3 regions of the Promicromonospora sp. NPDC019610 genome follow, and region 1 is predicted to be linked to each of the others. Evidence: riboswitches for the same ligand, from Rfam matches in the RefSeq annotation. Region 1 holds a riboswitch; each other region holds the start of a gene.
What was found. Region 1 has a riboswitch for S-adenosylmethionine ahead of ACH45N_RS02555 (aminotransferase class V-fold PLP-dependent enzyme). Riboswitches for the same ligand answer to the same signal wherever they lie in the genome.
Positions count from the first base shown of each region.

Region 2: another riboswitch for S-adenosylmethionine. It lies ahead of ACH45N_RS11250 (LLM class flavin-dependent oxidoreductase); the one in region 1 lies ahead of ACH45N_RS02555 (aminotransferase class V-fold PLP-dependent enzyme).
Region 3: another riboswitch for S-adenosylmethionine. It lies ahead of metE (5-methyltetrahydropteroyltriglutamate--homocysteine S-methyltransferase); the one in region 1 lies ahead of ACH45N_RS02555 (aminotransferase class V-fold PLP-dependent enzyme).

Region 1 covers NZ_JBIRXX010000001.1:586,041-592,762, reverse strand. Annotated here, with positions in the region: gene ACH45N_RS02565 (amidase) at 1-428, shown strand, start outside; gene ACH45N_RS02560 (hypothetical protein) at 585-1,181, shown strand; gene ACH45N_RS02555 (aminotransferase class V-fold PLP-dependent enzyme) at 1,185-2,603, opposite strand; SAM riboswitch class IV at 2,635-2,749, opposite strand; gene ACH45N_RS02550 (rhodanese-like domain-containing protein) at 3,017-3,466, shown strand; gene ACH45N_RS02545 (O-succinylhomoserine sulfhydrylase) at 3,463-4,728, shown strand; gene ACH45N_RS02540 (glycoside hydrolase family 3 N-terminal domain-containing protein) at 4,777-6,722, opposite strand, start outside.
Region 2 covers NZ_JBIRXX010000001.1:2,522,970-2,529,691, reverse strand. Annotated here, with positions in the region: gene ACH45N_RS11270 (LLM class flavin-dependent oxidoreductase) at 1-193, opposite strand, end outside; gene ACH45N_RS11265 (O-acetylhomoserine aminocarboxypropyltransferase/cysteine synthase family protein) at 190-1,590, opposite strand; gene ACH45N_RS11260 (GNAT family N-acetyltransferase) at 1,587-2,210, opposite strand; gene ACH45N_RS11255 (rhodanese-like domain-containing protein) at 2,207-2,698, opposite strand; gene ACH45N_RS11250 (LLM class flavin-dependent oxidoreductase) at 2,737-3,897, opposite strand; SAM riboswitch class IV at 4,279-4,390, opposite strand; gene ACH45N_RS11245 (GH92 family glycosyl hydrolase) at 4,864-6,722, opposite strand, start outside.
Region 3 covers NZ_JBIRXX010000002.1:994,395-1,001,116, reverse strand. Annotated here, with positions in the region: gene metE (5-methyltetrahydropteroyltriglutamate--homocysteine S-methyltransferase) at 1-2,448, opposite strand, end outside; SAM riboswitch class I at 2,457-2,560, opposite strand; gene ACH45N_RS16175 (type 1 glutamine amidotransferase domain-containing protein) at 2,686-3,390, shown strand; gene ACH45N_RS16170 (LysR family transcriptional regulator) at 3,442-4,347, shown strand; gene ACH45N_RS16165 (hypothetical protein) at 4,369-4,875, opposite strand; gene ACH45N_RS16160 (Cmx/CmrA family chloramphenicol efflux MFS transporter) at 5,086-6,267, opposite strand; gene ACH45N_RS16155 (hypothetical protein) at 6,534-6,722, opposite strand, start outside.

The sequences.
Region 1 (6,722 bases):
GGCTGGAGCCACTCACGCAGTGGCTCATCCGGTCGGGCCGCGAGGTGCCCGCGCGGGAGCTCGCCGAGGCGGTGCGCACGCTCACCGGCTTCGAGCGCTCGCTCGTGGCGCAGGTCAGCGCCTACGACGCCGTCGTGACCCCCGCACTGGCGCTCACCCCGCGGCCGATCGGGTGGTACGACGCCGAGGACCCGGAGCGGAACTTCGAGCAGCAGTGCCAGTACACACCCTTCACGTCGATGCTCAACGTCGCCGGGCTGCCCGCGATCACCGTGCCGACCCACTGGACCGCGCCCACCGCCGAGGCGCCGGCCGGGCTGCCGATGGGGGTGCAGATCGTCGGCCGGCCGGGCGGTGAGCTCACGCTGCTGGCGCTGGCGGCGCAGATCGAGGCGGCGATCCCCCGCCCGCGCGCCTTCCCGCTCTGACGGGTCAGACGTACGGGTCCCCGGAGGGACCTGTACGTCTGACCCTTCGGTGGTGGCCGAATCTGGTTCCGCGTCCCTGGCTGCGCGTGGTTGGGTACCCCTAGCGGGTATCTGGACGCGACGGTGCCGACGCGCCGGGACAGGGAGGACGGAGCCATGGCCGAGACGTTCGAGACGACCGCCCCCGCGCGGCCGAGCCGGTGGACCGGGACCTGGCCCACCAACACCGCCTGGATCGTGCTGGGTGTGCTGACGGGCTTCGCCCTGCTGGTGGGCGGGACGGCGATCGTGGGCGGCACCTGGCAGGACGCCGTCGCCGAGGACCCGACCACCGCGATCGGCGTCGCGACGCTGTGCTACCTGGCCGCCGCCGTCACCGGCGTCCGCTGGACGGCCTGGCTCGTCGCCCTCCTGGCGTCCGCGATCCCCGTCGCGTCCGAGCTGCTGGACACGCCGCGCTGGATCGCGTTCGTCCTGGTGGGGCTGGTCCTGGCCGGCATCGGGCTGGCCCGCGGACGTCGGGCGACGTGGCCGCAGGCCGCCGCGATGGCCGGCTTCTTCGGGGTCGCGACGGCGGCCCTGTTCCTGGAGCCGCGTCTCGGGCTGGCCCTCGCGGGCCTCGCCCTCGCCGCGCACGCCGGGTGGGACGTGGTGCACTACCGCCGCGACGTGGTGGTGAACCGTTCGCTCGCGCTGTGGTGCATCGGCCTGGACCTCACGATGGGCGGCATCTGCGTGGCGCTGGCGCTGTAGCCGTCAGTCCTCGTCCGGGAGGCAGCCGAAGGCCTCGTCGAAGCCCAGGGCGGCCGTCGCCAGCAGGCCCGCGAGGCCGGAGCCCTCGGGCACCGGACGCGGGTCGTCGGTCACGACCCACAGCCCGTCGACGACGTCGTACCCGGCCTGCGGACCCTCGTCGACCAGGCGGCCGACGGCGGCGATCAGCCGCTCGATCTCCTCGCCCGCGGTGCCGACGCCGACCGACGCACGCACCGCGCCGGCGTCGAAGCCGAGCCGGCCGAGGAGCGGGTGCGCGCAGAAGCGGCCGTCCCGGACGCCGATGCCGTGCTCCGCGGACAGGTACGCGGCGACGAGGCCCGGGTCGTACCCGGTCACGGTGAAGGTGACGACGCCGACCGGGTCGACGGCGTCGGCCCAGACCCGCACGACCTCGACGCGGTCGATCGCCTCCAGCCCCGACACGAGCCGGCGGCGCAGGGCGTTCTCGTGCGCGACGACCTCGGCCGGGTCGAGCGCTGCCAGCTCCTCGCAGGCCGCCGCGAGCGCCACCGCGCCGATCACGTTGGGCGAGCCGGCCTCGTGGCGGGCGGGCCCCTCGTGCCAGTCGGTGCCGCTCACGCGCACGCGCCGGACGGCGCCGCCGCCCGCGAGGTAGGGCGTGCCCTGGTCGAGCCAGTCGCGGTGGCCCACCAGCACGCCGGCGCCGAACGGGGCGTAGGTCTTGTGCCCGGAGAAGGCGAGGTAGTCCACGCCGGTGGACTCCAGCGAGATGCGGCGGTGCGGCACGAGCTGGGCGCCGTCGAGCACCACGCGCGCGCCGAACTCGTGGGCGACGGCGACGATCTCGGCGATCGGGAGGGACTCGCCGGTCACGTTCGAGGCGCCGGTCAGGGCCAGGAGGGCGTACGGGCGGTCCGCCGCGGTGTCGGCCAGCTCCTCCCGGATCTGGGCGATGGTCTCGGCCACGGTGGCACCGCCGGTCAGCACGGTCGCGCCGGTCGTGCGCTGCCAGGGCAGCAGGTTCGCGTGGTGCTCCACGTCGAGCACCAGCACGCGGCCGGGCTCGCCGTCGGGCTGGGCGGGGACGCAGCCGGCGAGGAGGTTGAGCGAGTCGGTGGTGTTCCGGGTGATGATCGTCAGGTCGTCCTCGCGGGCGCCGACGAACGCGCCGATGGTGCGGCGCGCGGTCTCGTAGAGCGCCGTGCTCACCTGGGAGAGGTAGCCGGCGCCGCGGTGCACGCTGGCGTACAGCGGCAGCACCTGGGTGACCCGGTCGGCGACGGCTTGCAGGGCCGGGGCCGACGCGGCGACGTCGAGGTTCGCGTACGAGACCTGCGTGCCGTCCACGAGGGGGACGAGCGTCCCGCCGCCGACGACGGGGCGCAGCGGGGCGAGGCCGGTCACCGTGGTGGCACGGCTGAGGGTGGGAGCAGACATGGCGTCCTCCAGCACAGTCCTGGGGGAGGTTCCCCCGCGCTTGCCGCACGCGGACTGCGCGCGGCCTGGTCGTCACCCGGGGCACCCCACCGCGGAGGGAGGGTTGCCGGCCAGCGAGCCGGGGCTTGACGCTGGCGCTCATGACCTGCGGCCATCCTGTGCTGCGGGCAAAACACCTGTCAACGCATGTCTCAGATGCTGGTCCCACGATCCGGTCGGCTCGTTCCCTACTGTTTTACTCGGGTTGCCTGTCGAGACACTGTTCCACCCACCGGACACCATGTCGTAGGGTGGGCAACGACCATCCCGAGCGGCCGAGTGACGTGGCACGACGACGCCGCAGCAACCCAGCGTTCCCCGCAGCAGCGGAGGACGGACGAGGGTGCTACCGCCACGACCGATGGAGGAGCATCATGAGCGATCCCGCGCGCGTCGAAGCACGACCGGCCGACGGCTACGCCGGCGACATCACGCCTCAGCAGGCCTGGGACCTGCTCGCCGGCGACCCGGACGCCACGCTCGTGGACGTCCGTACCGAGGGCGAGTGGCGCACGATCGGCATCCCGGACACGGCGTCGCTGGAGAAGCAGCCCGTGTTCTCCGAGTGGGTGCGGGCCGGCGGCGTGCCCAACCCGCGGTTCCTGGAGGAGCTCCGGGCGGCCGGCGTGACCGACGGGCCCCTCGTCTTCCTGTGCCGCTCCGGCCAGCGCTCGATCGCGGCGGCGCGGCTCGCCACGGCGTCGGGCATCGCGCCGTCGTACAACGTGCTGGAGGGTTTCGAGGGTGCGCCCGGGGCCGACGGCGTCCGGGACCAGCAGGGCTGGAAGGTCGCCGGCCTGCCGTGGACGGCGGGCCCCGCGTGACCGTCACCGGCGCGTTCCCGCCCGGCGCGAACCCCGGCGGTTCCGGCCGCAAGCCGCTGCCCGACGGCGTCCGCCCGGCGACGCTCGCCGTGCGCGGCGGCCACCAGCGCAGCGAGTTCCAGGAGACGAGCGAGGCGCTGTTCCTCACGCAGGGCTACGTCTACGACAACGCCGCGGAGGCCGAGGCCGCGTTCAAGGGCGACGTCGACCGGTTCGTCTACTCGCGCTACGGCAACCCGACGGTGCACACCTTCGAGGAGCGTCTGCGCCAGCTCGAGGGCGCCGACGCCTGCTACGCGACCGCCACCGGCATGTCCGCGGTGTTCACGTCGCTGGCCGCTCTCGTGAGCTCCGGCTCCCGGATCGTGGCCGCCCGGGCGCTGTTCGGGTCCAGCGTGGTGATCTTCGAGGAGATCTTCAAGAAGTGGGGCGTGCGCACCGACTACGTGGACGGGCACGTGCTGTCCCAGTGGGAGGACGCGCTCTCGACGCCCGCGGACGTGGTGTTCTTCGAGACGCCCTCGAACCCGATGCAGGACATCGTGGACGTCCGCGCCGTCGTGGACCTGGCGCACGCCGCCGGGGCGGTCGTGGTGCTGGACAATGTGTTCGCCACCCCGCTGCTGCAGAAGCCGCTCGAGCTGGGCGCCGACGTGGTCGTCTACTCGGCGACCAAGCACATCGACGGTCAGGGCCGCGTGCTGGGCGGCGCGATCCTCGGTTCCACGGAGTACATCACGGGCCCCGTGCAGACGTTCATCCGCAACACCGGGCCGTCGCTGGCGCCGTTCAACGCGTGGACCCTGCTCAAGGGCCTGGAGACGCTGCCGGTGCGCGTCGCCGCCCAGAGCGCGAGCGCCCTCGCCGTCGCGCAGGCCCTGGAGGAGCTGCCCGCCGTGGGCACCGTGCGCTACCCGTTCCTCGACTCCCACCCGCAGGCCGACCTGGCACGGTCGCAGATGAGCGGGGGCGGCACCGTCGTGACGTTCGACCTGGCGGTCCCCGAGGGCACGGACGACGACGCCGCGAAGCGGCACACGTTCGCGTTCCTCGACGCCCTGCGGCTGGTCGACATCTCGAACAACCTCGGCGACGCGAAGTCCCTGATCACCCACCCCGCGACGACCACGCACCGCAAGCTGGGCGCGCCCGGCCGGGCCGCCGTGGGCATCGCGGAGACGACCGTTCGCCTCTCGGTGGGCCTGGAGGACGTCCAGGACATCATCGAGGACGTCGAGCAGGCGCTGGCCTCGGCGGGGTAGGCCGTCGAGGTCCGGCGGTCGGCGCGACCGCCGGGCCTCGACGCCTCGTCAGCTCCCGGCCCGGGTGAGGATCCGGGTCGCCTGGGCCTCGTGGCCCTCCAGGAGCGCCACGTCCGACGTCGCGATCGCCCGGGACGCCGCCGGCGGGACACCGGTGGCCGGGTCGAGCACCTCCGTCTGCAGCGCGAGCCGCTGCTCGTCGTGGTGCGACGTGCGGCCGCCCGTGGACAGGCCCCAGCCGAACGGGAACAGCGGGTCGTAGTGCTTGTCCCCGACGTTCACCACCGGGTCGTCGGCGGACCGGGGCCACGAGACGGGCAGCTTGCCCGTGAACCTCCGGTCGCCGAACAGCACGTCCGCGACGCCGGCGCCCTCCGTGCCCGGCAGCCACGACGCGACCAGCGCGTCGATCGACCGGAGCTGGTCGGTGAGCACCTGCGGCCGCCCCGAGACCACCAGGACCACGCAGGTCCTGATCTCGGCGCAGACCTTCTCCACGACCGCGGCGTCGCCGGGCTGCAGCGACATCGACTTCTCCTCGCGGGGCACCCCGCCGTCGGCGGGGTCCCAGGCCCACTCGGGCCCGCCGACGTCGCCGAAACCCTCGGCGTACGGTGTCTCGCCGACGACGACGATGCCGACGTCGGCGCCGTCGGTCGGCGCGGAGGCGTCCTCGCTGAACGTGACGTCGCCGGCCGCGGCCTCGATGCCCTCCAGGATCGTGGTGCCCGGCGTGACGTCGCCCGAGAAGCCCTGCCACGTGCCGGTCCAGCCGCCGGCCTGGTTGCCCAGGTCGTCGGCGTTGCGGCCCGCGACGTAGATGCTCTCGTCGTCGTCCAGCGGCAGGGCGCGGTGGCTGTTCTTGAGCAGCACCTGCGACTCGGCGACGGCCTTGCGGGCGATCGCCCGGTGCTCCGCCGAGCCGATGTCGTCGGCGTTCGACCGGTCCGCGAACGGCTCCTCGAACAGCCCCAGCTCGAACTTGGCGGTGAGGATCCGGGACACGGCGTCGTCGATGCGCTTCTCGCTGACACGCCCCTCCTGGACCGCCGCGAGCAGCCGCGTGTGGAAGCGCTCGAACTGCGACGGCTCCATGAACATGTCGATGCCCGCGTTCACGCCGGTGACGATCTGGTCGGTGGTCGGGGAGTCGTCCGCGAGTGGCGGGATCTGGTGGATCCCCTGCCAGTCGCTGATCACGAAGCCGTCGAACCCCTGCTTCTGCTTGAGCCATCCCGTGACCAGCTCGCGGTTCGCGTGCATCTTCACGGGGTTGCCGAGGCCGTCGTCGGTCCAGTCGATGCTGGAGAAGCTCGGCATGACGGAGCCGACGCCGGCCTTGAGCGCCGCGACGTACGGCGGCAGGTCCACCTGCTCGACGTGCCGCCGGCTCTGCTCGGTGATGCCCTGGTCGATCGTGTAGTCGCCCTCACCGGTGCCGAAGGTGGTGTCGCCGTCGCCCACGAAGTGCTTGGCGGTCGCGAGCACGGACGTGCTGCTGTCCAGGTCCCTGCCCTGGAAGCCGGTCACGGCGGCCGCGCCGAGCACACTCGCGAGCGCGGGGTGCTCCCCGAAGGACTCGTAGGTGCGGCCCCAGCGGTCGTCGCGCACCACGCACACGCACGGCGCGAACGTCCACGGGATGCCGGTCGCGCGCGTCTCGGACGCGACCATGCGCTCGGCCCGCGCCACCAGCAGGGGGTCGCGCGTGGCGCCGAGCCCGATGTTGTGCGGCAGGATCGCCGCGCCGTACAGGTTGCCGTGCCCGTGCACGGAGTCGACGCCGTAGATCAGCGGGATCTGCAGCCGCGTCGCGAGGGCCTGCGTCTGGAAGCTGTCGATCGCGTCCGCCCAGGCCTCGGGCGTGTTCTCGGCGGGCGTCGAACCGCCGCCGCTGAGCACCGAGCCGAGGCCGAGCTCCGTGATGGCCGCCGGGTCGCTGGTGACGTTCGCGCGCTCCGCCTGCGTCATCTGCCCGACCTTCTCGGCGAGCG
Region 2 (6,722 bases), 1.9 Mb from region 1:
TCTCCGGGCTGCCGAGCGACGGGGCGTCCTCGATGATCAGCAGGTCCACGCCCGCCTGCTCCAGGGCGCGGGCCGACTCGACGTAGAGGTCGGGCCGGGTCCAGTCGTAGTTCCAGTCCAGGTAGTCGTGGCCCCAGCCGTGCGGCCCGAAGCCGCGGGCCAGGAACCAGCCGAGGTGCTGCCGGCGGGTCATGGTGTCTCCTTGCGTGGGGTGCTGTTCGCGTCGGGTGTGCCGGCCGCGGCGTTCCGGGCGGCTTCGTCCGCCGACCTGAGGCCGCGGTCGAGGTCCGCGAGCAGGTCGGGCAGGTCCTCGATGCCGACGGACAGGCGCAGCGTCCCGGGGTGGACGCCCGCGGCGGCCCGCTCGGCGGGCGTGCGCAGCACGTGGCTGGTGCTGGCGGGGTGCAGCACGAGCGAGCGGACGTCGCCGATGTGGGTCATGTGCGTGAAGACCTGGACGGCCTCGACCAGGGCCCGCGCAGCGGCGGCCCCGCCGTGCAGCGTGAAGGTGAAGACGGAGCCCTGACCGTCCGGCAGGTACCGCTTGGCCAGCGCATGCGACGGGCTGGAGTCCAGCCCGGAGTAGTCCACCGACGCCACCTCCGGGCGGAACGCCAGCCAGCGCGCGACCTCGAGCGCCGCGGCGCTCTGCCGTGCCACCCGCAGCGACAGGGTCTCGATGCCCTGGCCCACGAGGAACGCGTTCAGCGGCGACGGCGTGGGGCCGAACCGGGGCGCCACGGTCTCGCGCAGGTACGCCAGGCGCGCGTTCCCGCCGTGCCGGTCGGCCACGCTCGGCCCGCCCGTGCGGCTGGGCGCCACGAGGTGCGGGTAGAGCGCGCCCGCGGCGCGCGGATCGAACGTCCCGGAGTCGACGACGACGCCGCCCAGCACCGAGCCGTGCCCCGCCAGGAACTTGCTGGCGGAGTGCACCACGACGTCGGCGCCGTGCTCGATGGGCCGCAGCAGGTACGGCGTGGCCAGCGTGTTGTCCACGACGAGCACGAGCCCGTGGGCGTGCGCGACGTCGGCCACCGCCGCCAGGTCGGGCAGGTCGTTGCGCGCGTTCGGTATCGACTCCAGGAACAGCACGCGCGTCTCGGGGCGGATCGCGCGCTCCCAGGCGGCGGGGTCGGCGGCGTCGTCCACGAAGTCGGCCTCGATGCCGAGGCGCGGCAGGTTCTCCAGGAGCAGCCCGCGCGTGCCCTCGTAGATGCTGGACGCGGCGAGCACGCGCTGGCCGGCCTCCACCAGGCCGAGCAGGGCGACGGTGACGGCCGCCTGGCCGCTGGCCAGGAACAGGGCGTCGGTGCCGCCCTCCAGGGCGGCGATCCGCTGCTCGACGGCGGCCGTGGTCGGGTTGCCGGTGCGCGTGTAGGCGAACCCCTCGCCCGCGCCGAAGTGCCCGGCGGCCTGCTCCCACTCCTCGAACTCGAACCCTGCGGTCAGGTAGACGGGCGTGGCCCGCGGGACCACGCGGGCCGACGGCGCGGAGTCGGACGGGACGACGTCGACCGCGCCGGTGGCACGCCCGGCGTCGTCCCGCCCCGTGCTGCGCGCGTGCACCTGCCGGGTGGCGAAGCCGGTCATGGCCGACCGTCCCGCGTGTCGGCCGGGGCGTCGGTGTCGGCGATGTCGAGGCCGAAGGCGAGCAGGCGCGTCGGCCCCTGCTTCGTCTCGACGACGCGCGTCTCGCGCTCGGGAAGGCGCCCGAAGCCGAGCCGCTCGTAGAGGCGGTGGGCCGCACGCATCTGGTCGCCGGAGTTCATGACGACCCGGCGGGCGCCGCGGTCGCGCGCGAGCCCGATCACGTGCCGCACGAGCGTCTCGCCCACGCCGCCCCCGCGGGCGTCGGGGTGCGTGGCGAGCAGGCGGAAGTCGAGCTCGCCGTCCTGGGCGAGCGCCGACAGCGCCGGCCCGCCGAGCGCCGGGGTGACGACGACACCCAGCACCCGCGTGGCGTCGCCCGCACCCGCCTCGCCGGCCGGTACCGCGACCCAGACCTCGTGCTCGCTCGCCCAGCGGCTGACCGCCCCGAGCGAGTGACGGTAGCTGTCGCTGATCTCGAAGTCGTGCGTGTAGGCGGTCACGAGCACCTCGGCGACGGCCCGGTGCTCGTCGTCCCGCACCCGCCGGACCACGACGCTCGCCGTGCCGCCGACCGTGCCGCTGCCCGAACCTGCCGCCCGGACGTCGTGCGCGATCGTCATGGCGCCGCGCTCGGCGCCGCCGCGGGCTGGTCTGCCCCGGCGGTCGCGGGCTGGTCCGCCTCGGTCGCCGGCTGGTCTGCCGCTTCCGTCGCGGGCAGCCCGGCCTCCTTCCACGCGGGGAACCCGCCGTCGACGTGCGACACGTTCGTGTAGCCGCGGGCCGCGAGCGCCTCGGCGACGGGGCCGGAGCCGTTGACCGAGCCGCACACGACCACGACGGGCGTGTCGAGGGTGATCGCGGGGTGGTCGGACGGCCCGAACAGCGCGTCCAGGTTGGTGCGGTCGGCGAGCGTGGCGCCCGGGATCTCGCCCGCCGAGGCGCGGCCCGCGGCCGAGCGGACGTCGATCAGCAGGGCGCCGGCGGCGACCTTGGCGCCCGCGGCTGCGGGGGTCTGCAGCTCGGGGGTCTGCGGCTCGGGGGTCTGCGGCTCGGGGGTCTGCGGCTCGGGGGTGTGCAGCTCGGGGGTCTGCGGCTCAGGGGTGGTCATGGTGGTCTCCTCCGGGTGGTGCGTGGTTCGTCGGATGGTCAGGCGCTCAGGAGCCGGCCCGTGGGCAGCGCCCGCTCGGCGGCCTCGGCGTCCGACAGCCCGAGCGAGCCGCGCAGCGTGGTCGCCGTCCGCTCGGTGCGGAACAGGCCCGCGTGCTGGAGCGCGGGCACCAGGTGGTCGGTGATCGTGTCGAGGTCGGAGCTCAGCGACGACGGCCGCAGCAGGAACCCGTCGACGGCGCCGACGGTGGTCCAGTCGGCGATCAGGGTCGCGAGCTCGTCGGGCGTGTCGGCGACGACCAGCCCGTCGCCCATGACCGCCGTGCCCTCCAGGGCCTCGACGAGCTCGAGGCGTGCGCGCGCACTGGCCCGCTCCTGCGCGAGCACCACGTAGACCTCGGCGAGCACGCGCAGCTCCTCGGGGTCGCGCCCGGCGGACAGCGCTGAGTCCCGCACGAGCCGGCGCAGCCGCACCGCGTGCGCGGCGTCGGTGACGGTGATCCGCGCGACGTCGGCGGTACGGCCGGCGAGCGCCGCGCTCGCCTCGGAGCGCACGCGGACGACGACGGGCGGGGGCGTCTGCGGCAGGGCGTCGTCCGTGCCGGCGGCCGGGCGGCCCCGGACGGCGAACCGGATGCCGTCGTGGTCCACGCGGAACCGGCCCTCGGCGTCGAGCTCGACCGCGCCCGCCCCGCTGCCGGGACGGCCCGTCCACACCTGGGTCACGGAGCGGATGCCCAGCTCGACCCGGCCGGCCCACGCGTCGTCCGCCTCGGGGAGCTTGCTCTGCCGCACGGCCTGCCAGCCGGCCCGGCCGCTGCTCGCGCGGTCGATGCTGCTCAGCGCGACGGCGGCGTGGGCCGCCTCGACGTGCACCGTGTCGACGGCGGCGACCAGCCCGATGCCGGTCGTGACCCGCGCGGCCCGGGCCGCCGCGACGGCCGTGTCCAGCCGCCCCGTGACCTGGCTGCGGCCCGGGTGGAGCAGGAAGCCCTCGTCGAGGCTGACGAAGTCGAGCAGGCCGCGGTCGGCGGTCCGCACGAGGTGCAGGAACCGCTCGCCGTCGAACGGGCGCGGCGCGACCGGGCCGCGTGCACGGTGCGCGCCCGGACGGGCTCCGGCGGAGGTGAGGTCCACGCCGAGCACGACGGGACGGGAGGAGGTGGAGGCGAGGGACGTGGGCTGCGACGGGTACGGCACGGCGGGGCTCCGTTCGGGCTGCGGCTGCGCGACGGCGCCCGGGGGACCCGGCCGGCGCGCAGGGTGCGCGACGGCGTCCAGGGGTCGCCCGGGAGCGTGGCTGCCAGAGGGCAGGAGTGAGGCGTCCGGTCAGGGACGTGAGGGCCGGAGGCGGCCGGGGCTCGGCGTGCGACGCCGAGAGGAGGTCCGGGCGGCGGGCCGGTGGCGCCTGTGGCGGCCGGTCAGCGCGTCGGGGCTGTCGGGGTCAGCGACAACACATGTGCTCGCGCGGGGCAGCACCAGCCCGCACGGTGACGTTCCGGGTCGGCAGGGACACGTGGACGGCGGGGGCAGCGCTCCGGGTCATCGTCGTTCTCCTCACCTGCTCGCCCAGCGGCGAGCGACGCGTGTTGTCATCCGCCGGCGGCGGTGGACCTGGTCCTCACCCGGGGCACCCACCCGCGCGGGGGGTTGCCGTCCGACCAGCCGGGGCTTCGCGTCGGAACTCATGACCTGTCGAGGCTTTCTACATCTCTCCGATCGGATAAGTGCGGTTGGTCTCGATGTCACAGAAGATACGAATGGAACCCATAGAAGTCAATGATCCTTGCCCAGATCTCACATCCCGGGACCTGGGGGCTCCGGCGTGGAGCGGGCGGGGCGCGCGGCGGGCGGGCTGCGCGGCGGGCGGGCTGCGCGGCAGGCGGGCTGCGCGGCGGGCGGCTGCGGTGGCCGCTCCATGAGTTCGGTCCGTTGCCTCGAGACCGGTCGGTCGATCGACCGATCTCGACGCAACCGACCGATTTCAAGGCAACCGACCGATCTCATCGACGCCGGAGGGCGCGGTAGGCCGGAGGGCACGGAAGGCGGGAGCACACGGAAGGCGGGAGGGTACCGAACGGAGGTGCGCTTCTACCCCGTCATTGGGCCCGGAACCAGGCTGGTTTCGGGCGCAATGACGGGGCAGAAGCGCACTCCGGCGTGCGGCTAGTCCAGGAGGAGTTCAATCTGGGCCAGGGCGGCCGGCTCGGCGAGCTCCAGCCGGACGGCGGTCAGCGGAACGGGCTCGTCGAGCACGAAGGGACGCAGCTGGCCGGGCCAGCGCCACTCCTCGCCGGACCGCTCGTCGAGTACCCGGCCGTCGGCCGCGACCAGTCGCCAGGCAGACGGCGGCTGCCCCGTCCCCGCTCCGTCCGCCGACGCCGCTGCCACCGCCGACTCCGAGGCCGCCGCCGACTCCGAGGCCGCCGCCGACTCCGAGGCCGCCGCCGACTCCGAGGCCGCCGTCTCGGGGGACGGGCCCGAGGTCAGCGTGTAGGCGCGCAGCACCGCGCCTGCCGGGGCGTCTGCTGCGGGCACCCACTCAAGGGTGCCGTCCACCTCCGCCGACGTCGTGAGGTCGCCGTCGGTCAGGTGCGGCAGGACGTCGCCCTCGGCGCCGCGCCAGCCGCCGTCGGCACGCCGCCACGGCCGGTCGGACGCCGGCCGGAGCGCACCGGCAGCATCAGCTCCGACGACGGCGGCGCCGGCGACACCCGCGGAGTCGGTGCCTGTACCTGCGCCAGCGGCACCGGGTGCGCCGGCACCAACCGCGGCACCCGCACCCGCAGCAGCCGGCTCGCCGTCGTCCGCGGGCACACCCCAGCGCGTCGGCACGTCCGACAGGGCGAAGCGGAGGGTCGCTCCCCCGACGAGGTCGGCGTTGTCGACCGACGGCTCGACCACGACCCGGCCAGCACCAGCACCAGCACCAGCACCAGCACCAGCACCAGCACCAGCACCAGCCGACACCTCGAGCCCCGCCACGTACACCCGCTCGGCCGCACCCGGCGCCTCGATCACGAGGTCACCGTCGGGCCGGTGCACCACCGCCCGGTCGAACAGCGGCGACGTGACCGCCCAGCGCGGTGAGCCGATCTCCAGCGGGTACAGCCCGAGGGCGGCCAGCACGTACCAGGCCGACATCTCGCCGTTGTCCTCGTCGCCGTGGTACCCCTGCCCGATGTCGTTGCCGGTCCACAGCCGCGTCAGGATCTCGCGCACGACCTCCTGGGTGCGGTCCGGCCGCCCGGCGACCGACCACGTCCAGGCGATGTGGTGCGACACCTGGTTCGACTGCCCGAGCTGGCCCAGGCGCACGTCACGCGCCTCGAACATCTCGTGGATCGGGGTGCCGTAGCTGCCGGGCTTGTCGGCCCGCTCGGGCGCGGCGAAGAACCGCTCCAGCAGCCGCTCCAGCCCGGCGCGCCCGCCGTGCAGGGCGGCCAGCCCCGCACCGTCGTGCACGGGGTGGAACAGGAAGTTCCAGGCGTCGGACTCGGTGTAGTCGCCGCCCCACGCGTCCGGGTCGAACGGGGCCGGGTCGAAGGCACCGTCCCGGGCGCGGCCGCGGAAGAATCCCGTGGCGGCGTCGAAGAGGTGCACGTACCCGAGCGCGCTCTGCCGCAGGTAGGCGGCCTCGTCGCGCAGGGAACGACGGCGCTCGTCCGGGGTCCCGGGGGCCTCCGCGAGCGCCTGCGCCATCCGGGCCAGCCCGGCGTCGTTGATGTAGCCCTCCAGGCTCCACGACACCGACTCCTCGACGTCCCGCGGCACCCAGCCGTGCGTGAGGGCGAAGTCCTGGCCCTTGCGCCCGACGCCGGACCGGGTGGGCAGCGCCGTGGCGTTGCGCAGCCCGGCGTCGTAGGTCACGAGCGGGTCGGGCAGGTCCACGCCGCGCAGGTACAGATCGGCGAAGGCGACGTCGGACGACGTGCCCGTCATCAGGTCCGCGTAGCCGGGCGACGACCAGCGGGCGACCCAGCCGCCCTCCCGGTACTGCTGCACGAACCCGTCGGCGAGCCGGC
Region 3 (6,722 bases), on a different contig from region 1:
GCGGACCGTCCTTGCCGCCGTCACCAGGTTGGCGAGGGACTCCTTGGTCTCCGCGTAGGCGCGGGTCTTCAGGCCGCAGTCCGGGTTGACCCAGACCAGCCGCGGGTCGATCGACTTCGCGGCGAGCTCGACCAGGTCGGTCACCTCCTGCACCGACGGCACGCGCGGGCTGTGGATGTCGTAGACGCCCGGCCCGATCCCGCGGCCGTACCCGGCGTCGGCCAGCTCGGGCACGATCTCCATGCGGGAGCGCGCCGCCTCCACCGACGTCACGTCGGCGTCCAGGCCGTCGATCGCGCCGATGACCTGCCCGAACTCCGAGTAGCACAGGTGCGTGTGCACCTGCGTGGCGGTGTCGGCCCCGGCGGTCGAGAGCCGGAACGAGCGCACCGACCAGTCGAGGTAGCCCGGGTGCGCCGAGCGGCGCAGGGGCAGCAGCTCGCGCAGCGCCGGCTCGTCCACCTGCACGACGCCGATGCCCGCCGCCTCCAGGTCCGTCACCTCGTCGCGCAGCGCCAGGGCGACCTGGTCGGCGGTGTCGCCCAACGGCTGGTCGTCGCGCACGAACGACCAGGCCAGGATGGTGACCGGGCCCGTGAGCATGCCCTTGACCGGCCGTGACGTCAGGGACGCCGCGTACGCCGTCCACTCGACCGTCAGCGGCGCGGGCCGGGACACGTCGCCCCACAGGATCGGCGGCCGCACGCACCGGGAGCCGTACGACTGCACCCAGCCGTTGACCGTCGTCGCGAAGCCGTCGAGCTGCTCCGCGAAGTACTGCACCATGTCGTTGCGCTCGGGCTCGCCGTGCACCAGCACGTCCAGGCCCAGCTCCTCCTGGAGCGCGACCGTGCTCGCGATCTCGGCGCGCATCGCCGCCGTGTAGTCGGCGTCGGACAGCTCGCCCCGTACCCACGCGGCGCGCGTGCTGCGGATCTCGGCCGTCTGCGGGAACGACCCGATGGTCGTGGTCGGCAGCGGCGGCAGGTTCAGCCGCGCCTGCTGCGCGGCCGCCCGCTCCGCGTACGGCGCGCGCTCGACGTCTGCCGCGGTCAGTGCGGCGGTGCGCTCGCGCACCGTGGGGACGACGACGCCGGGCGCGGCGGCGCGGGAGCGCACCGCCGCCGTCGACTCCGCGAGCCGGTCCGCGACCGCGGTGCGGCCGTCGGTCAGCGCGGTGGCCAGCGTGACGACCTCGGCGACCTTCTGGTCGGCGAACGCGAGCCACGACGTCAGGTCCGCGTCGAGGCGGGGCTCGTCGGCGACGTCGTGCGGCACGTGCAGCAGCGACGTCGAGGTGCCGACGGCCAGGGCACCGGCGCCGACGCCCGTGCCCGGGGCCGCGAGGCCCTCCACGACGGTCAGACGGGCGTCGAGGTCGGCACGCCAGATGTTGTGGCCGTCGATCGCGCCGGCGACCAGGGTCTTGTTCTCCAGGCCGGGGACCGGGCCGGTCGGCACGGCGCCGCGCACCAGGTCGATCGCGATCGCCTCGACATCGGTGCCGGCCAGCAGGGCGAGCCCGTCGCCGGCCTCGCTGCGCAGGTCGCCGTACGGGGCCGTGACGAGGATCGCGGGGCGCTCGGCGGTGACCCCGTCGACCCCGTCGGCCCCGGAGCCGGCGGGGGAGAGCTCGGTCGCGAGGCGGGTGTAGGCCCGGCGGACGGCGTCGGCCACCTCGTCGAACGGGACGTCCAGCAGGTCGGTGACCAGGGCGGGCTCGTCGAGCTGCACCCACGGCGCGCCCGCGGCGGCCAGCGCGCGCAGCAGGTCGGCGTACGCGGCGACGACGTCGTCGAGCCGGTCGAGCGGGCGGAAGCCGTCCGGGGTGTCGCCTGCGGCTGAGGAGTGAGCTTGCGAGCCCCGCAGAGCCGCGGCAGAGGGCCCAGCAGCCTTGCTCAGCAGCAGGAAGGTCACCGGCCCCACGAACGCGGGGCGGGTCACGACGGCCTGGCCGCCGTCGGCCGGGTGCGCCAGCTCGGTGAACTCGCGCACCGCGCGGTCGTCGACGAACCCGATCGGGGTGTCCGGCCCGATCTCCGGGACCAGGTAGTGGTAGTTCGTGTCGAACCACTTGGTCATCTCGAGCGGCGCGTTGTCGCCCTCGCCGCGCGCCACCGTGAAGTAGGCGGACAGCGGCAGGCGGCCCTCGTCCGTGGTGAGCCCCGCGAAGCGGTCGGGTACGGCGCCCAGCAGCGCGACGGCGTCGAGCACCTGGTCGTAGTACGAGAACGAGCCGGGGACGGCAGCGTTGCCGGCGTCCAGGCCCAGGTCGACGAGGCGGCGCGCGGTGGTCTGCCGCAGGTCGCGGGCGGTCGCCTCCAGCTCGTCGGCGGTGGTGCGGCCGGCCCAGAAGGACTCGACGGCGCGCTTGAGCTCGCGCCTCCGGCCGATGCGCGGGTAGCCCAGGATCGTGGCGGTGGGAAGGTGCGGGTTCGTGACTGCCATGCGTATCAGCTCCATCGGACCTGGCGTTAGCACCTTGCCCCGAGATTGGCGCCTCGGAGGTAGGTTGCTGCGGTGTCGTGGAGCCAGGACTCTCGACCGCTCTGGATGATGAGACTTGATCGTAGGCATGCCCGGGATGTGGTCGGCAAACCGTCCACGCCTCGGACAAATCGGAGCCATAAGTTTGGTGATGGCTCTGACCGCCAGGTTCGGCATCCGGTGATGGATTCTGACGTCATGACAAAGATTCTGATGGTCGTCTCCGCCGCGAGCAGCCTGCGCCTGGCCGACGGCACCGAGCACCCCACCGGCTACTGGGCCGAGGAGGTCGCCGCCTCCCACCGCGTGCTCACCGCGGCCGGCGCGCAGGTCGACGTCGCGACCCCGGGGGGCGTGGCGCCCACGGTCGACGCGGTCAGCCTGGACGAGCGCGGCGGGGTGCCCGCCGCCGACGCGGCGGAGTTCCGCGCCTACCTCGACGGCATCGCCGACCAGCTCGCCCACCCGCTCACGCTGGCCGACGTCGACGCCGCCGGTTACGACGCGATCTACCTCCCGGGCGGCCACGCCCCGATGGCGGACCTCGCGCACGACGCCGACCTCGGCCGCCTGCTGCTCACCGCGAACGACCGCGACACGACCGTGGGCGCGCTGTGCCACGGCGTCGCCGCGCTGCTCAGCGCCCAGGGGCCGGACGGCGTCTTCGCCTACGCGGGCCGGGCGCTCACCTCGTTCACGGACGAGGAGGAGCGCCAGGGCGGCCTCGGCGACGCCGCGCCCTACCTCGTCGAGTCGCGGCTGCGCGAGCGCGGCGCCGTCGTCCAGGTCGGCGCGCCCTGGAGCAGCACCGTGGTCCAGGACGGCAACCTGATCACCGGGCAGAACCCGCAGTCCAGCGCGGCCGCCGCCGAGGCGGTGCTGAAGGCGCTCGCGGCACGCTGAGCCGGGCTAGCCTGTGGCTCGGACAGGGGACGACGACGGAGGGTGGTGCCGGTGCCGGGTCTCGACCTCCTCGCCACCTTCCTGGAGGTCTACCGCACCGGGTCGCTGTCGGCGGCGGCCGAGCGGCTGGGCGTGAGCCAGCCCGCCGTCACCGGGCAGCTCGCCCGCCTGGAGGAACAGCTCAGCACCCGCCTGTTCGTGCGGTCCCGCCGCGGCGCGGAGCCCACGGAGCGCGCCGTGGCGCTGGCCGCCGAGGTGGGGCTCCACGTGGACGGGCTCCGGTCGGCCCTCGGCCCCCGCGACGTCGAGCCGGCGGTGCGCGGGCTCGTCCGGATCGGCGGGGCCGCCGAGCTGATGACGGTCCGTGTGCTGCCGGCGCTCGCGCGGCTCGTCGCGCAGGGGCTCCAGCTCCGCACCACGCTCGGGCTCGGCGACGAGCTGTTGGCGGCGCTGGCGGCCGGACACCTCGACCTGGTCGTGTCCTCGGTGCGCCCGCGGCAGGACGTCGTGGTGGCGACGCCGCTGGTCGACGAGGAGTTCCTGCTCGTCGGGCCGCCGGCGCTGGCCCACACGGTCGACCCGGTGCGCCTGGCGGCCGACCCCGTGGCCGCCCTGGCGCACCTGCCGCTGGTCGCGTACGCGGAGGACCTGCCGATCGTGCGCCGGTACTGGCGCAGCGAGTTCGGCCGGCGCCCGCCGAACACGACGGCCCTGGTGGTGCCCGACCTGCGCGCCGTGCTCGCCGCCGTCGCGGCCGGCGCGGGCGTGTCCGTGCTGCCGCGGTACCTGGTCGCGTCGGCGCTGGACGCCGGGCAGGTGGTCGAGCTCCACCACCCCGAGGCGCCGCCGCTGAACACGCTGTACCTCGCGGGGCGCCGCGGCGTGCCGCACGGGCCGGCGGTCGCCGCCGTCCGGGCGCGGGTGACCGAGGCCGCCGCGGAGTGGGGGAGCCTCTAGCCGGTCATGTCGTCGGGCCGGTTACGCCCCGACGCACTCGTCGCTCTCCACGGGACCCGAGAGGCCCACGAGCGGCGGGTACGCCGAGACCCGGAGCTCCCAGCCGGCCGGGTCGGTGGCCGTCACGTACGCGTCGCCGCCGTTGTCCGCGTGGGTCACGTCCGACAGCGGGTCGAAGCCGTGCTCCCGCAGCACCGGGTCGAGCCCGGCGGCGAGGTCGGCGAGACCGTCGCTGGGCTCGTACAGGTCGCCCTCGCCCAGGCTCTCGGCGAGGAAGAGCACGCACTCGCCGTCGGGCTGCCCGGTGACGAACGGGAAGCGGTCCTTGGCGGTCCACGCCACCCCCGGGACGGACTCCTGGAGCGCGCCGAGGACGTCGTCCAGCGCCGCCGTGTACTGCTCCGTCGCGGCCTCCCGGGCGGGGGCCGGCTCCACGGGCCCGGCGGGGGCGTCGTCCGGGCCCGCGGAGCAGGACGTCAGCACGGCGGGGAGCAGCACGGCAGCGAGCAGCGCGGTAGGGACCAGCACCGCGAAACGTGCCAGTAGGGGGAACAGGGGCCGCATCCGTCTCCTCGCTCGTGCTCGACGCCGTCGTGCCGGGGACGCTACCAGGCACGACGGCGTCGCGGTCAGAATGTCGCCGCGGTCTTTCCGGCCACGCGACGGCTCCCGGCGGTCTCCGGGGAAAACGTCACACGCCCGAGGAGGTAACGCTCAGGTAGCACTGCTACCTGAGCGTTACCTCCTCGGGCGCGTGACATCTTCCTGGAGACGTGCGGGGTGTGGCCGGGCTGTCGCCCCGAGCACGAGGGCCACGGCTGTCAGCGCCGCGCTCGCCGCCAGGGGCCCGGCGGGCCCGAGCACCGTGACGGCGAACCCGCCGAGCACCGGACCGGCGAGCGCCCCGAGGTTGAGGGCGACCGTCGAGAACGCGCCGCCCAGGGTCGGCGCGCCGTGGGCCGCCGCCATGCTCCGGGCGATCAGCGTGCCGCCGACGGCGAACGACAGCGCCCCCTGCACCGGGGCGAGCACCCACACCGCCGCGGGGCTCGGGGCGAGCGCGGCCCACAGGGCCCATCCCGTGAGCAGGGCGGGACCGGCGACCGCGAGCAGGCGCCCGCCGTGCGCGTCGGCCAGCCGGCCCGCGGCCGAGACCCCGACGAAGGCGCCGAGGCCGAACAGGGCCAGCACCGCCGGCACGAGCGCGGACCCGAGGCCCGCACCGTCGGTGATCACGACCGCCAGGTAGGTGAACGCGCAGAACGTCGCGCCGTTGACCAGCACCCCGAGCACGAGATGGCGCAGCAGGCGCGGGGAGCGCAGCGCGGCGAGCTCGGTGCGCAGGTCCAGCCGGGCGCGCGGCGCCCCGGCGTCGAGCCGCACCGGCGTCAGGCGGGCCACGGCGACGAGGCCGGCGGCCGCGACCCCGGCGATCGCCCACAGGGCGGAGCGCCAGCCCCAGATCTCGCCCAGGAGCGCGCCGGCGGGGACGCCGGCGACCAGGGCGAGCGTCGTGCCGCCGAGGATCGTGGCCAGCGCCCGGGCCCGCCGCCCGGCGGGGACGACGTGCTGGACGGTCGACAGCGCGACCGCGAGGAACCCGGCGTTCGCGACCGCGGCGAGGAACCGGGTGCCGAGCAGCACGGCGAAGCTGTCGGTCAGCGCCCCGGCGACGTGCGCGGCGACAATGACGAGCAGGCAGGCGGACAGGGTCCAGCGGGGCGGCAGACGGCGTCCGACGGCGGCCGTGAGCGGCGCGCCCACGACCATCCCGACGGCGAAGGCCGAGGTCAGGTAGCCGGCCTGGGCGACCGAGACGCCGAGGCCGGCGGAGATGCCGGGCACGAGCCCGGCGAGGACGAATTCCGACGTGCCTTGCGCGAAGACCGCGACCGCGAGCACGTAGAGCAGGACAGGCATGAAGAACTCCGAAGGGTGGAGGGAGACGGGTAGGCCGGGACGGCACTACGGGCCCTTCGGATGCGGTTCTTCTCTACAGGGGCATCTCGGGCTACCGGAGTACCGGCAGCCCTGACCTGGATGCTTCGGGAGACCTCATGCGGTGAAGCTAGCACGCGGCAGCACCGGCACGGCCACCGGCAGCGCACGGCGCCACGCGGCCCCGGCGGAGGCGGCGGGGTGGAGCGCGCCCGGGAAACTGTCGCGGCGGGCCGGTCCGGGCCTGGTCACGGCCGGACGCTCTCGTACGTCGGCGCCTCGCTCGGCTCGGCGCACCCCGACCAGCTCAGCTCGCTGCGCACCTGGATCTGCTTGCCGCCCTCGGACTCGGCCCAGATCTCGGCGGAGGCCGGCAGCCAGGTCACGGTGTCGAGGAGCAGCTCGACGCGGGTCACGTCGCCGCCGTGCACCTGGCT